DNA from 2 places in the Mesorhizobium sp. M0217 genome. Region 1 is predicted to be linked to the other one. Evidence: predicted binding sites of a transcription regulator. Region 1 holds the regulator's gene; the other holds the start of a gene.
What was found. Region 1 encodes HrcA, which represses chaperone genes, less so after heat shock. Its sites were predicted from a motif close to GTTAGCACTCNCNNNNNGNGAGTGCTAAC; they were not measured.
Positions count from the first base shown of each region.

Region 2: the regulator HrcA is predicted to act here: its motif matches at 1,970-1,998, upstream of groES (co-chaperone GroES).

Region 1 is NZ_JAMYSN010000007.1:37,176-45,042, reverse strand. It holds gene NKJ18_RS13915 (RNA polymerase sigma factor) at 1-316, shown strand, start outside; gene NKJ18_RS13910 (glutathione S-transferase family protein) at 326-952, opposite strand; gene cysK (cysteine synthase A) at 1,152-2,126, opposite strand; gene NKJ18_RS13900 (LysE family translocator) at 2,304-2,921, opposite strand; gene NKJ18_RS13895 (hypothetical protein) at 3,099-4,004, shown strand; gene NKJ18_RS13890 (PQQ-dependent sugar dehydrogenase) at 4,029-5,378, opposite strand; gene NKJ18_RS13885 (hypothetical protein) at 5,485-5,685, opposite strand; gene hrcA (heat-inducible transcriptional repressor HrcA) at 5,722-6,807, opposite strand; gene rph (ribonuclease PH) at 6,956-7,672, shown strand; gene NKJ18_RS13870 (VOC family protein) at 7,863-7,867, shown strand, end outside.
Region 2 is NZ_JAMYSN010000033.1:33,026-40,892, forward strand. It holds gene NKJ18_RS29640 (TetR/AcrR family transcriptional regulator) at 1-127, shown strand, start outside; gene NKJ18_RS29645 (hypothetical protein) at 124-993, opposite strand; gene NKJ18_RS29650 (class I SAM-dependent methyltransferase) at 1,077-1,874, shown strand; gene groES (co-chaperone GroES) at 2,060-2,356, shown strand; gene groL (chaperonin GroEL) at 2,420-4,075, shown strand; gene NKJ18_RS29665 (TetR/AcrR family transcriptional regulator) at 4,148-4,756, opposite strand; gene NKJ18_RS29670 (zinc-dependent alcohol dehydrogenase family protein) at 4,859-5,869, shown strand; gene NKJ18_RS29675 (OsmC family peroxiredoxin) at 5,911-6,357, shown strand; gene NKJ18_RS29680 (nuclear transport factor 2 family protein) at 6,373-6,759, shown strand; gene NKJ18_RS29685 (OsmC family protein) at 6,831-7,346, opposite strand; gene NKJ18_RS29690 (GFA family protein) at 7,404-7,829, opposite strand.

The DNA of each region.
Region 1 (7,867 bases):
AACCGATTGGGCGGCGATCCGTAACTTCTACGATGCGCTGTCGGCGATATCAGGTTCGCCGGTGATTTCGATCAACCGCGCCGTGGCGATTGCCGAGGGCGAAGGGGCGGCGGCAGGACTGGCGGCGCTCTACGTGCTGGGCGACGACAAGCGGCTCAACGACTACCAGCCCTACTGGGCCGCCCGCGCCGGCCTGCTGGCCAGGCTCGGCAATGCGGCGCAAGCGGTCGTGGCCTATGACCGGGCGATCGGCCTTGAACGCGACCCGGCCGTGCGCCGCTTCCTGCAGGCGAAACGGGCGATCCTGCGAAATTGAAGCGTTCGTTCAGGCCGGCCACATTTCATGTGTGGTGTTGAGCCGTTTCATCAGCGGATGCGCGCGCAGCGCCGACCATAAGCGTTCGATGTTCGGCCAGTCGGCTCGCGCCTTGTCCATATCGGGGTGCCAGGCCACCAGCATGACGAGGTAGATGTCGGCCAGCGACATCGCGTCGCCGACCAGCCAGCCGCGCCCCTCGAGGGCTGCATCGACAATGGCGAAGCCGCGGTCCATCTCGGCAATGGCTGCCTGCTTGACGGCTTTCTTGCCGTCGGCATCGGCGGTGTAGCGATGGGCATAGTAGAGGCGCAGGATGGCGGGGTAGAGCACCGATGACATGAACGCCATCCAGCGCAGGAAACCGGCGCGATCCGGCGATCCGGCGGCCGGCGCCAGACCCGCCTCCGGATGGCGCTCGGCAAGCAGGATGCAGATCGCCGCCGATTCGGTTATCGATTGACCGTTGGGCAAGGTCAGCACCGGAACCTGGTTCAACCGGCTGATGTCGAGGAAAGCCGGGTCCGGCGGATCCTTCTTGGGCACATCGATCTGGTCGAATTGCGCGTTTGCCAGCGCCAATGCGGCCTCGACGACAAAACCGCCGCTGCCTGGGCGCGTGTAAAGCTTGTACATGTGATTCTCCCCCTGCCCGCGCGAAGCAGGCCGGGGCGATTTGACCCTGAAGCCGCCTCCCGCTCAAGCCGGTGGCGGACGCCACGGCCGGGTTTTCTGCGGTCCAGCCATGAGACTTCCGATGTCGGAGGGACAGCACCCCCGATGCCCGGCAGGGCAGAGGGGGGTGCGAAGGATCGCCGCCTATCCAGTTAAGACGTTAAGCCCCCAGCCCGTCGAACAGGATCGTCGACAGATAGCGCTCGGCGAAGGACGGGATGATCACCACCAGGTTCTTGCCCTTGTTCTCCGGCCGCGACCCGACGGCGATGGCGGCCTGCAGGGCAGCGCCCGACGAGATGCCGACCGGCACGCCTTCAAGGCGGGCGACGAGGCGGGCGTTGGCGACCGAATCCTCGTTGGAGACCTTGACGATCTCGTCATAGATCGAGGTGTCGAGGATCTTGGGCGCAAAGCCGGCGCCGATGCCTTGGATCTTGTGCGGGCCGGGCTGGCCGCCCGACAGCACCGGCGAGGCCTCCGGCTCGACGGCGACGACATGCACCGAGGGCTTGCGTTGCTTCAGCACCTGGCCGACGCCGGTGATCGTGCCGCCGGTACCGATGCCGGCGACGAAGATGTCGACCCCGCCATCGGTGTCGTTCCAGATCTCCTCGGCGGTGGTGCGGCGGTGGATCTCCGGGTTGGCCGGGTTTTCGAACTGCTGCGGGATGACGGCGTCAGGCAGGGTGGCGGCCAGTTCGTCAGCCTTGGCGATGGCGCCCTTCATGCCTTTCGGCCCTTCCGTCAGCACCAGTTCGGCGCCGAGCAGCGCCAGCATCTTGCGGCGCTCCACCGACATGGTTTCGGGCATGGTCAGGATCAGCTTGTAGCCCTTGGCGGCGGCGGCGAAGGCGAGCGCGATGCCGGTATTCCCCGAGGTCGGCTCGATCAGCGTCGTCTTGCCGGGTTTGATCCGGCCCGACGCTTCCAGCGCCTCGATCATGGAAACGCCGATGCGGTCCTTGACCGAGGCGATCGGATTGAAGAATTCGAGCTTGGCAAGAAGGTTGGCAACGACGCCCTTCTCCTTGGCGAACTTGTCGAGCCGCACCAGCGGCGTGTCGCCGATCGTCTCGGTGATCGAGTTGTAGACACGGCCGCGGCCGGGCACGCGCGCGGAAGGCTTGTTCATTGGTTTCGCTCCCAAATCAGATCAGGCAATTGGCGTCGGCGGACAGAATAAGGCTTTCGTCCGCGCAAGATAGGCTGCCGGCCGAAAATATCGAGTGGGCCGCTTGCTGAAAACGCTTGCCTTCCGAAGCCGCATTTCCGGATGGACCGATCGGCGGAATGAATTGCCTGAACCGATCTACTGACGTGCGGCAATGGCTGCGGCCGCGCCCACCATGAAGCCGGCGGCGGTGCGGTTCAGCGCCTTCAGCGCGCGCGGCGATTTCAGGAACCAGCGCGCCTTGGCGGCCAGCGCCAGATAGGGCACAAGCACCACGAAGAGCACGATAACGGTGAGCGCGACCAGGATGCCGTAGTCGGCGAGCGTGATGGTCTTCAGGTCGACGATGGTTGGCGTGATGGCGAGGTAGAAGATCATCGTCTTCGGGTTGCCCAGCGTGACGGTGAGGCCGGCAAGGAAGCTCGATACCAGGCCGCCCTTGCCTTTCCTGGCCTCGACAGTCTCGGGCGTGATCCCGGCCGTCCAGAAACGCCAGCCGAGGAAGGCGAGATAGGCGACGCCCAGCCATTTGATGGCGAGAAACACCATGCCGAAGATTTGCGCGACAAAGGCAAGGCCGAGCACCACCGCGGTGAGATAAATGAGGTCGCCGAGCATCAGGCCGAACGACATCGCCAGCGACGAGCGGAAGCCGGATCCGAGCGCCCGCGCCACAAGCGCGGTGACGCCGGGGCCGGGAATGGCGGCGGCGATGCCCAGCGCAGCACTATAGGCAAGGAAGCCGGTGAGGGTCATGACGGTCGCACCTCCTGAGCCGCTCTGATGCCATGAAAGCCTGCAACGGCAAAACGGATTCGATTGCGCCAAGCAGGACATGAAAGCCGGTCATCCTCGCCTGAAAGCGAGAGATGGTTCACTTACGCCCCGAAGGCGGTCGGCTATCTCGCATGGCTCCGAACGGCAGGAGCACCCATGTTAGCCAAAAGACTTCACATCCAGCTCATGAAGTGGATGCCCAACAACTATTCCGAAGCACGCGGTCACGTCCACGAGCTGGAATGGTATCTGTGGTTCGAGGGGCGTCAGGCTTTCAGCCTGTTCGACAAGGGCGATAGCGATGTCGTTCCGCAGACTGGATATTTTACCGACAGCCGGAACCCTGGCGCCTACCCCGTTCGTCCGATGATCTATCCGCTGGTAGTCAACAACCGGTTCAAGGTGCGACTGGTGGCGATGGAGCGTGACGGACCGCAAAAGATAGACCCCGACGACACCGCCAAAGGCGAATTCTACATCGACCTCGACACCAAATATCCGCCGGTCTCCGACTGGCGCATCATCGCTGCCGATCCGCGCAGTACCGACCTCAACGTGGAAGCGTCGTTCCAGCTGCAATGGCTGGACTATGTCGATACCGCCGAGATTGCCGAGGATGGCCCGCCACGCATCATCGACAAGTCCAACTATCCCTATCCGTGGGGCGCCAATGTGATGGTGTTCGAGCACTGGCTCGGGCTTGGCCGCAAGGCGCCGCTCAAACTCATCGACCCGAACCGCGCATCGCGCCGCGAATACTGGATGATCAATGGCAATGCGGCCCGGCGCATGGTGCAGGACCTCTATCGCTTCAACGTCAACCAGCTTGGCGTCGCCAACGACACCATCAGCAGTGTTTACGTGCCGAAGCTCAATGCCGGCCACGTCACGGTGACGCTTTACGAACACGATTTCAGCGACGGCCGCTTCGCGCAAGGGGCGAAGAAGTCCTTCGGCTCGGTCGGCCTCTTCAATCTCAGGGATACCGGTTTCGATGACCGCGTCTCATCGGCCGAGGTGATCCATACCTATCCCAAGGTGATCCATCGGGACGTGCATTAGGGCCGGATTGCGCTGTTCGCCGGCTCAGGATGGGCCATCGACATGGGTGATGCGCCAGATGGTGCCGTTGCCATCCTCGGTTACGATAAGCGCGCCGTCCTTGGCCACCGCGACGCCGACCGGCCGGCCCCAGACGGCGTCGTCGGAGAGGACGAAGCCGGTGATGAAATCCTGGTACTCGCTGGTCGGCTTGCCGTCGCTGAATCTCAGCCGCACCACCTTGTAGCCGGTCCTCATACCACGGTTCCAGGAGCCGTGCAGGGCGACGAAAGCATCGCCCTTGTACTCGGCCGTAAAATTGTCGCCGTCATAGAAGGCGATGTTGAGCGGCGCCGAATGCGCCTGCATCAGCACGTCGGGCACGGCGACCGAGCCGGCGAGGTCTGGGCGCGCGCCCTCGTGACGCGGGTCCTCGTTGGCGCCGATATAATACCAGGGCCAGCCATAGAAGGCGCCGTCCTTGACTGAGGTGGCATATTCGAACGGCACATCGTCGCCGAGACCGTCGCGCTCGTTGACGACACACCACAGCGCGCCGGTGGCCGGTTGCACGGTCATGCCCGAACAATTGCGCAGGCCAGTAGCGAGGATGCGGCCATTCTTGCCGTCGGGGCCGAAGGCCAGCACGTCGGCACGGCCATCCTCGGAACCCCAGGTGGCGCCGAGTGGCTGTGATTTTGCCCAGGCGTCAAGGCCGCCCTTCGGTGCCTTCTGCATGCCCTCCGCGACGTTCGATCCGGAGCCGACCGAGAGATACAGCGTCTTCCCGTCCGGCGAGAAGGCGATATCGCGGGTCCAGTGGCCGCCGGTAGGGATGTCGGAGACAATCGTCTCCGGTTCGCCGGAGGCTTTAAGGTCGCCGTCGCGATAGGCGTAGCGGACCACGCTGTCGTTGTTCGCGACGTAGACCCATTGCGGCTTGTCGCCAGGCGGGTAGAAGGCGATGCCATAGGGCTGGTTGAGATTGTCGGCAAAAATGCCCTCTTCGGCCGGCTTCGCGCTACCCTTGGCCAGCCGATAGACGCGGATCTGGTTGGCGTCACTGTCGGCGACGAACAGGTCGCCGTTCGGCGCCACGCGCACGACCCGCGGATTGGAAATGCCGGAAGCAACCAGTTCGGCCGAAAACCCAGGCAGCAGGACGGGCTTCGCGCCCTCGGGTCGATCGCCAAGGCCGGCGCTGTTGGAGGCGGATTCGGTGATGTTGGGTCTTTTCAGATCATCCGGCCTAATCAGCCGGCGCACACCTGGCTTGTCGGCCTTCCAGTCGCCGAAAGCGTCCTTGCCGGTCAGCAGCAGTTGATCAGCCTGCTGGGCGAAGGCGCTGGTGGCCAGAAGCAGGGCAAGGCCTGCGAAGCCGGCAATCCGGATCATGCTGTTCTCCTCGAACTCGCGCCGGTCGGCGCGTCACGACAAGGGAGATATTGTGCGGCCGCCGCAAAAGAGAAGCGTGCGCGCGCAGATTCGACGAGAGAACCGCTCAACTTTCCTCTTCGACGTCCAGATCGTCGTCGAGACGCTTTTCCAATGCGACGAGATCTTCCGGCAGCGGCAAGCCCATGGCGCGCATTTCGCGCAGTTTTTCGCGCAGCTGCTCCTGGATTTCGTGCTCGTCCTCCGGCTGGTTGACCATTTCTTCGAGCAGCATGCTGATCTGGGCCTTGAACGATTCAAGCGCCATTCTGCGCCCTCCTTTACGGTGATCCCGGCTTCGGAATTATCTTAACATCCGGGTAATCAATTGCGCCGTGTAGTCGACCATAGGCACGATGCGGGCATAATTCAGCCTGGTCGGGCCGATGACGCCGAGCGCGCCGACGACGCGGGCGTCCTTGTCGCGGTAAGGCGCCACGACCAGCGACGAGCCGGAGAGCGAGAACAGCTTGTTTTCCGAGCCGATGAAGATCCGCACGCCGGGGCCGTCCTCGGCGAGGTCGAGCAGCTGGATCAGCCCGTCCTGCGTCTCCAGATCCTCGAACAGGTGGCGCAGCAATTCGATATCGGCCTGGGCGGTGACGTTTTCGAGCAAATTGGCGCGGCCGCGCACGATAAGGCGCGCCGGCAGGCCGCTATCGGCGCCGGCCCACACCGCCAGGCCTTTCTCGACCAGGTCCTGCGACAGCGTGTCCAGCGCTGCCCGGGTCTCATCCTTGATACGGGCGATCTCGATGCGCGCCTCGGCGAGCGTGCGGCCCCTGATATGGGCGTTGAGGAAGTTGGAGGCCTCGTGCAGCTGCGAGACGGTGATGCCGGCCGGCAGGTCGACGACGCGGTTCTCGACATCGCCATTCTGCGACACCATCACCGCCAGCGCCTTGGTCGGCTCGAGCTGGATGAACTCGATGTGCTTCAGCGCCACTTCGTTCTTGGTGGCGAGCACCAGGCCGGCGCCGCGCGACATGCCCGACAGCATCTGGCTGGCCTCGGTCAGCATGTGTTCCAGCGTCGCGCCCGAGCCGGAGGCGCGCACCTGCGCCTCGATGACGCGGCGTTCCTCGTCGGAGAGATCGCCAAGCTCCATGAAGGCATCGACGAAGAAGCGCAGGCCGGTCTGCGTCGGCAGGCGCCCGGCCGAGATGTGCGGGGCATAGATCAGGCCGAGATGCTCGAGGTCGCTCATCACGTTGCGGATGGTGGCCGGCGACAGCGACGACGGCAGGATGCGCGACAGGCTGCGCGATCCCACAGGCTCACCGTCCTTCAGATAGGACTCGACAATGCGCCGAAAGATGTCGCGCGAACGCATGTCGAGCGACTGCAGCGCGGGCGCCAGCAAACTGGGTTCGGTGACTGCCTTGGTCATTCGAGCCAAAAACCTCCGGCTCAAGGATATAGACTTCCATCGCCCCCGCGCAACCCGGCGTCTATCTGGGGGCCTTTTCCTTTGCGCCATGGGCTGCATGCGTCTACAAGCCGCCGACGCAACCATAAAAGAACAGAAAGAGGCCTCGATGCGCCCTTCCAAACGCCAAGCCGACGAAATGCGCGCCATCTCCTTCGAGCGCGGCGTCTCCAAACACGCCGAAGGCTCGTGCCTGGTGAAATTCGGCGACACGCATGTGTTGTGCACGGCGAGCCTGGAGGAAAAGGTGCCAGGCTGGATGCGCAATTCCGGCAAGGGCTGGGTGACGGCGGAATACGGCATGCTGCCGCGTTCGACCGGCGAGCGCATGCGCCGTGAAGCCTCGGCCGGCAAGCAAGGCGGCCGCACGCTGGAAATCCAGCGGCTGATCGGCCGCTCCTTGCGCGCCGTTGTCGACCTGCAGGCGCTGGGCGAACAGCAGATCACCGTCGACTGCGACGTCATCCAGGCCGATGGCGGCACCCGCACGGCCTCGATCACCGGCGGCTGGGTGGCGCTTTACGATTGCCTGCGCTGGATGGAAGCGCGGCAGATGGCCAGCGTTGCCAAGGTGCTGAAAGACCATGTCGCGGCAATTTCCTGCGGCATCCATGACGGCCAGCCGGTCATCGACCTCGACTACATCGAGGATTCATCTGCCGGCACCGACGCCAATTTCGTCATGACCGGCAAGGGCGGCATCGTCGAGATCCAGGGCACCGCCGAGGGCGAGCCGTTCTCGGAAGGGCAGTTCGCGGAGCTGATGGGCCTGGCAAAGAAGGGCATTCAGCGGCTGGTGAGCTTGCAGCAGATGGCTGTGGCCTGATTGAATTTAACGTGATGACGTCGGCGATCCTTCACACCCCCCTCTGGCCTGCCGGCCATCTCCCCCGCAAGGGGGGAGATCAGAGGTCGCTACCGTTTTCGCCAACCATCAACGTTGAGACGCCGCCAGCGGAACTGCCAATCTCCCCCCTTGCGGGGGAGATGCCCGGCAGGGCAGAGGGGGGCGCCTGATGCA
Region 2 (7,867 bases), on a different contig from region 1:
TTTCCTGATCTTCCAGCTGGCCGGCGGCGTCGTGCGCATGGCGCTGACCCAGGACCAGGAGGAAAGCCGCCACACCATCGAGGACTACCGGTCGATCATCCATACGCAGTTGGGACTGTTTCTCTAGCGCCCGATTCGACCCCGTCCGGTCTGGTGGATGAGGTTTTCGAAGCCGTCGGCCAGGTTGGCGGCGCCGGCGGCGACGATCTTCGACAGGTTTCTGGCGCGACCCGGGGTCTTGTTGGCATCGAGCAGCACGGCCCTGCCCTCATGCACGACAAAGTCGAATTTGCCATAGTCGAAGCCCAGCTTCCGACGCAGGGCGCGCAATTCGTCGGGAACCGCAACCGGCTCCCGGCGGATGGTGTCGTCGCCCTTGACCAGGCGCTGTGGCGAGACATAGCGGGTGCAGCGCTCCCGATCGCCGCAGAATATCCAGAACCGCGCCGCAAACCCGTCGGGCTCGATTTCGGGAATGAATTTTTCCACGATCAGGTCGGCACGCCTGAAAATCTCCGGCGCCACATCGGCCAGCGAGGCATGCACCTGATAACGGTCGAAGGTCTGCGCGCCCGGGAAAGGCACTGCCTTGCCGGCGCGAACGGATTTTCGGTTGAGCTGCTCCTCGGGCGTCCCCCAATGATTGAGGTTGCTCTTGACGATGACCTGGCCGCTCCAGTTGGCACCCTCCTCGAGGATCGCACCGCTGATGCGGCGCTTGGAAATGTCGGTCGCACCAAGATTGAGACAAATCGGAAATCCGCGCGCGTAGTCGACATAGTCCGATGGCGTCACTGTCGCGTCGACATGCAGGACGGCAATATCGGCGTTATGACTTGCCGAGGGTCCACGCATGATCTGCACGGAGTGACCGCGCCGTTTCAGCTCCGCCAGGACGTCGAACAGCATGTAGGGGCTGTCCTGGCGCAGCAGGAGGCCCCGCCGGCTCTGGAAGCGGTCAAATTCATGCGTTATGACGGCAATGCGGGCCATGGCCTTTCCATGCATGAGGTAACTCGCAAGGCAACCAACAGCCTGGAAGGAAATATGTCCAGCCTTTCCCCAAACCGTTCCGCATGACTGAGCATTGGGACGCAATTCGCCGTCACTGGCGGCTTCTCGGGTCGCCGCTGTGTCCGCCCCCGGAAGCTGTCGCCGCCTATGAGCGCGAACTTAGCCTGCAATCGGTCGATGTGGTGCTGCTCGGGGTCACGCCGGAGCTTGCCGGCCTCGGAAGGACCATGCTCGCGATCGACGAGTCCACTGCCATGATATCGGGCATCTGGCCGGGCGATACCGCCTCACGCAAGGCGGTGATCGGCAACTGGCTGGAGTTGCCGCTGGGCGACGAAAGCGCCGGGGCGGTGATCGGCGACGGCTGTCTGTCGGCGCTGGACTCCTCGGTTGCACGGCAGGCGCTGCTTGCCGAGATCGCGCGTGTGCTGAAGTCCGATGGGCGGGCTGCATTGCGCGCCTATGCAAGCCCTCAGGTGCCGGACGATCTGCAGGAGGTCCGGGCGCTGACGCTGTCCGGTGGTGTCGCGACCTTCCACGAACTCAAATGGCGCATTGCCATGGCTTGTGCCGGCGGCGATCCCGACCGCGCCATTCCGGTGCGGGCGATCCTCGACGCCTTCGATGCGCTGTTTGCCGACCGGGAGGCCCTTGCCGCGACGACCGGATGGGAGATGCCGGTCATCGGCACCATCGATGTCTATGCGAATTCGCAGACTGTCTACAGTTTCGCCCCGGCGGCGACGCTGGTCGAAGAGGCGAGCCGGTTTTTTGACAGTGTCCGCCTCGCGCCGACAGGGACCTATGGGCTGGCTGAACGCTGTCCGCTTCTGGTGCTTAAATCGCCGCGGCGCCGGTAGGGTCTGCCGTCGGATCGCGGCACGGCTCCAATTGGCACAATTGTGCTCACCGTTCGCCTTGACTCTCGAAAGCCACGCGCTTATTTCAGCGCGACGTTAGCACTCTCCCCAGGTGAGTGCTAACGCACATCCGGCACCGCCGGATCGAGGAACAGCTCTCACCGTTCTCATTCGAGGAAGAAAAAATGGCAAAGTCGAAGTTCCGCCCGCTTCATGACCGCGTGGTCGTACGCCGGGTCGAATCCGAATCCAAGACCGCCGGCGGGATCATCATCCCGGATACGGCAAAGGAAAAGCCGCAGGAAGGCGAGATCATCGCCGTCGGCTCCGGCGCTCGCGACGAAGCCGGCAAGCTGGTCCCGCTGGACGTCAAGGCCGGCGACCGCATCCTGTTCGGCAAGTGGTCGGGCACCGAAGTCAAGCTCAATGGCGAAGACCTTCTGATCATGAAGGAATCCGACATTATGGGCATCATCGGCTGATCATCGGCCTCACCGTCAACTAATTTCGGGCTTGATCGCAAGCCCCCTGCCAGGAGCTAAAAAATGGCTGCTAAAGACGTAAAATTCTCCCGCGACGCCCGCGAGCGCATGCTGCGCGGCGTCAACATCCTCGCCGACGCAGTGAAGGTCACGCTCGGCCCCAAGGGCCGCAATGTCGTCATCGACAAGTCGTTCGGCGCACCGCGCATCACCAAGGACGGCGTCACCGTCGCCAAGGAAATCGAGCTTGAAGACAAGTTCGAAAACATGGGCGCGCAGATGGTCCGCGAAGTTGCTTCGAAGACCAACGACATTGCCGGCGACGGCACCACGACCGCGACCGTTCTGGCGCAGTCGATCGTCCAGGAAGGCCACAAGGCCGTTGCCGCCGGCATGAACCCGATGGATCTGAAGCGCGGCATCGATCTGGCCGTCACCGAAGTCGTCGCGGCTCTCGGCAAAGCTGCCAAGAAGATCAAGACCTCCGAGGAAGTTGCCCAGGTCGGCACGATCTCGGCCAATGGCGACGAGTCGGTCGGCGCCATGATCGCCGAAGCGATGCAGAAGGTCGGCAATGAAGGCGTCATCACGGTTGAAGAAGCCAAGACCGCCGAGACCGAGCTGGAAGTCGTCGAAGGCATGCAGTTCGACCGCGGCTATCTCTCGCCCTACTTCGTCACCAACGCCGACAAGATGGTTGCCGAGCTCGAGGACGTCTACATCCTCCTGCACGAGAAGAAGCTGTCCAACCTCCAGGCCATGCTGCCGGTTCTCGAAGCCGTCGTGCAGACCTCCAAGCCGCTTCTTATCATCTCGGAAGACGTCGAAGGCGAGGCTCTGGCCACGCTGGTCGTCAACAAGCTGCGCGGCGGCCTGAAGATCGCCGCCGTCAAGGCGCCGGGCTTCGGTGATCGCCGCAAGGCCATGTTGGAAGACATCGCCATCCTCACCGGTGGCCAGGTCATCTCGGAAGACCTCGGCATCAAGCTCGAGAATGTCGGCCTCAACATGCTCGGCCGCGCCAAGAAGGTGTCGATCTCCAAGGAGAACACCACCATCGTCGACGGCGCCGGCAAGAAGGCCGAGATCCAGGGCCGCGTTGCCCAGATCAAGCAGCAGATCGAAGAGACCACGTCGGACTACGACAAGGAGAAGCTGCAGGAACGTCTGGCGAAGCTCGCCGGCGGCGTTGCGGTGATCCGTGTCGGCGGCGCGACGGAAGTCGAAGTCAAGGAAAAGAAGGACCGCGTCGATGACGCCCTCAACGCGACCCGTGCGGCCGTGGAAGAAGGCATCGTTGCAGGCGGCGGCGTCGCTCTCCTGCGCGCTTCGGCCAACATCAAGGTCACCGGCGTCAATGCCGACCAGGCTGCCGGCATCAACATCGTTCGTCGTGCACTGCAGGCTCCGGCCCGTCAGATCGCTTCGAACGCAGGTGCTGAAGCTTCGATCGTCGCCGGCAAGATCCTCGACAACAAGGGCGCGACCTACGGCTACAACGCCCAGACCGGAGAGTATGGCGACATGATCGCCATGGGCATCGTCGACCCGGTCAAGGTCGTTCGCACCGCTCTCCAGGACGCGGCTTCGGTCGCCGGCCTGCTCGTCACCACCGAAGCCATGATCGCGGAGGCTCCCAAGAAGGAGTCGGCTGGCGGCGGCATGCCTGGCGGCATGGGCGGCGGCGGCATGGGCGGCATGGGCGGCATGGATTTCTAATCCAAGCTATCTGGCTTATGCATACGGAAAGGGCGCCGAGAGGCGCCCTTTTTTGTTTTGGAAAGCGGATGGTTAGGCGGCGCTGTCCGCCTGCCGCGCAACTTTGCCTGCAAGCACCGCCTGCTCGACAAGTGCCGCCACCTCGTCGGCCACCACCAGCACCGGTGCACGGTCGCGGGTGGCCCGCGCAATCACCATAAGCCCTTCCAGCGACGATTCGATCAGCAGCGCCAAAGCGTGCGCGCGGCGTTCGGGCACCCCTGCCCTGACGAAGGCCTGTCGCAGCAAGCCGATCCATTGCTCGAAAGCCGATCGGCAGAGTTCCGCCAGTTCCGGCACATCGGTGGGTGAATCCAGCACCACCGGCGCGATGGGGCAACCCAGCGAAAAATCATTGTCCTCCAGCATGCGCCCGACCGACTGGTAGATGTGATGGACGGCCACTGCAGGATCGCTTTCGGCTGCCAGTGCTTCGCCCAGCCTTTTCGTGACGTCGGCAACGCTGTTGCGCGTCACCTCGATGACCAGTTGGTCCTTGCCGCCCGGGAAATGAAAATAGAGCGAGCCGCGCGGCGCCCCGCTGGCGCCCAGAATGTCGTTGAGCGAGGTGCCGTGATAGCCGCGCTGCCTGAGCAACAGGCCTGTGGTCTCGAGTATGCGGGTGCGGGTGTCGTTGGCCATGTCAACCTCTGTCAGCAGTGACGCATTATAGGCCTCGCCAAGAATATGACAATCGGTCTATATAATATGTGGATCAGTCTATATACTATTAAGGAGAGTGACATGCGCAGCTACCGGCTCGAAGGGTTTGGTGGAACCGAATCCCTGGCGATGCGCGACGAGGCGCGGACGGAACCGAAACCGCATGAGATCGTGGTGCGAGTCCGCGCCGCCTCGCTCAATCGGCGCGACACGATGATCCTTGGCGGCACCTATCCGTTGCCGGCGCGGCAAGGCATCGTGCCGCTGAGCGACGGCGCCGGTGACGTCGTCGCAATCGGCGATGCCGTCACCCGTTTTGCCGTCGGCGACCGCGTCACCGGCAGCTACTTCGCCCGCTGGATCGATGGCCGCATCAATGCCGGTCTGATCGACCAGCTCGGCTGTACGCTGGACGGCATGCTGACTGAGTTTGCCGTGCTCGACGAACAATGGGCGGCGCGACTGCCCGATCATCTGAGCTGGCACGAAGCGGCGACGCTAACCTGCGCCGGCGTGACGGCCTGGAACGCGGTGACCGGGACCCGGATTCCGAAGCCTGGTCAATGGGTTCTCACCATCGGTTCGGGTGGCGTTTCGCTGTTTGCTCTGCAGTTCGCCAAGTTGCTCGGCTGCCGGGTTGTCGCCATCACATCGCGCGCGGAGAAGGCCGACAGGCTGCGGGCGCTGGGCGCCGACCTCGTTGTCTCCAGCACCGACATACCGGAATGGGGCGGCTGGGCGCGCGAGCAGACAGGCGGCATCGACCTCGTCGTCGAAACCGGCGGCCCGGCCACCTTCGCGCAGTCGCTGATTGCCAGCACGCTTTATGGACACATCGTGCTGCTGACGCTGCAGGACGCCAGTGGCAGATCGATCGAGATGCCGGCAGCGCTTTATCAGCGCAGCCTCGCCACCATCAGCCGCCTGTTCGTCGGCAGCCGCAGCAATCTCGAGGCCATGCTGCGCGCCGTGTCGCAGCATCGCCTCAAGCCCGTTATCGACAGGGTCTTCCCCTTTGCCGAAGCCCCCGAAGCGTACCGCCACTTCCGGCAGGGCGACGTGTTCGGGAAGGTTGTCATCGACTGCGCCTGACCCAATTGCCCGCTTTTCAACCCCGAACCAGGAGAACGACCATGACCATCCGTGAAGCTTCCGCAGAATGGCAAGGCACGCTGAAGGAAGGCGGCGGCCGTCTGCGGCTTGGCAGCGGCGTCTTCGAAGGCGCCTATTCCTTTCCGTCGCGGTTCGAGAACGGTCCGGGCACCAATCCCGAAGAGCTGATCGGGGCAGCACATGCCGGCTGCTTCTCGATGGCGCTGACCTTCATCCTCGGCCAGGAAGGCCACGTCGCCCGCACCATCCGCACCGTCGCCAAGGTGCATCTCGGCGCGACCGCCGCCGGGCCGACGATCACCCGCATCGAGCTCGAAACGGAGGCGGAGGTCACGGATCTCGCCGAAGACGAGTTCGAACGCCTGGCGCAGTCGGCCAAGGCGACTTGCCTCGTCTCGCGCGCCTTGGCCGGCGTGCCTCAGATCACCCTAAAGGCCGTGCTGGTCAAAGCCGTCAAAGATCGATGAAACCGGGAGAATATGATGAAACAGGAGCTTATCATGGACGCAGTCGGGAATGATTTGTCCCGGCAGACGGCCGAGATCATGCGTCGCTTCAACGATGTGTTCCAGTTGCACGATCCGTCCGCGCTTGCCGAGTTGGTGGCGCAGGATTGCGTTATCGAAAACACCGTGCCGGCGCCGGACGGCGCCCGCCATGCCGGCAAAGAGGCATGCATTGACCTATGGTCGGCGATCGCCACCCAGCCCGGCACGCGCTTCGACCTCGAGGAAACCTTCGTCGCCGGTGAACGGGCGACGATCCGCTGGCGCTACTTCATGGCCGACGGCAACTCCATCCGCGGCGTCAACCTGATGCGTGCCGCGGACGAGCTGATCGTCGAGGCGATGGGTTACGTCAAAGGATAGAAGCGTTGCCCGGCACTCCCGTTCCCAGCCCGGAATCTCGCTCAAGTCGAGTTTCCGGGCCGGTTTTCTGGTCACTGGATGACGCGGTGCAGCTTCACCGTGGTGCTGGGACTATTCTGGATGGTCTGGAAGATCACGCAATAGCGATCCGTGAGTTCGAGCAGTTGGTCGAGCTGACTTTGGGGAGCGTCGGTGTCGATGTCGAACCGCAAGCGGATTTCCTTGAAGCCGACTGGAACACCCGCAGTCACGCCGAGCGTGCCGCGAAGATCGACGTCACCTTCCGCGGAAACTTCGGCGGACCTGATCGGAATTTCGAGCACGGCCGCCGCCGCGCGCATCGAGACACCGGCGCATGCGATCAGCGCCTCCAGCAGCATGTCGCCGGAGCACAGTTCCTGGCCGCTGCCCCCGGCCATCGGATGGATGCCGGCAAGCGCCAGCCCGCGTCCGGTCTCGACCTGGCAGGTGACGGTGGACGCGTCGGCGACGCCTTTGGCCTTCAAGGTGAGGAACGCGGCCTTCGCATCCCTGCGATAGAGATCCTTGATCGGCTCCTGCGTGGCGCGAAATGTTGCGATTTCCATGAACAATCTCCTGTCTTGAATTGTCGTTGTCAAAAATGGCGAGCAGTGGCCGGGCCCTTATTCCGGCACCGCGATGCCGGAGCCGCCGAGCTCAGCCGGAAAGTCCCTGAGCTTGGGCAGCCCGTCTTTCATCGGCAGCACGGTCTCAGCGTAGTTGACGTGAACCCCAGGCGTGAATTTCACGCCTGGTATCGTTGCCGCATAGACATCGACCAGGCCGAGCGGCGGATGAACGGTCATCAGATGACCACCGCATTTCGTGCAGAACTGGCGATCGCTCATTTCGGTCTTCTCGAACCCGGACAGGAACTCCGCGCCCCCGGTGACCTTGACGTTCTGAGGCTTCCACAGCGTGAATGCGTTCACGGGAGACGCCGACCACGATCGACAAGAACCGCAATGGCAATAGCCCATTGCCTCGGCGGCTCCGTGCACTTCGATGTCCACGGCGCCGCAAAAACACCCGCCCTTATGTACCGTCATGACTTTTGTCCCTGGTTGGTTTCGACAGCACTCAGCGC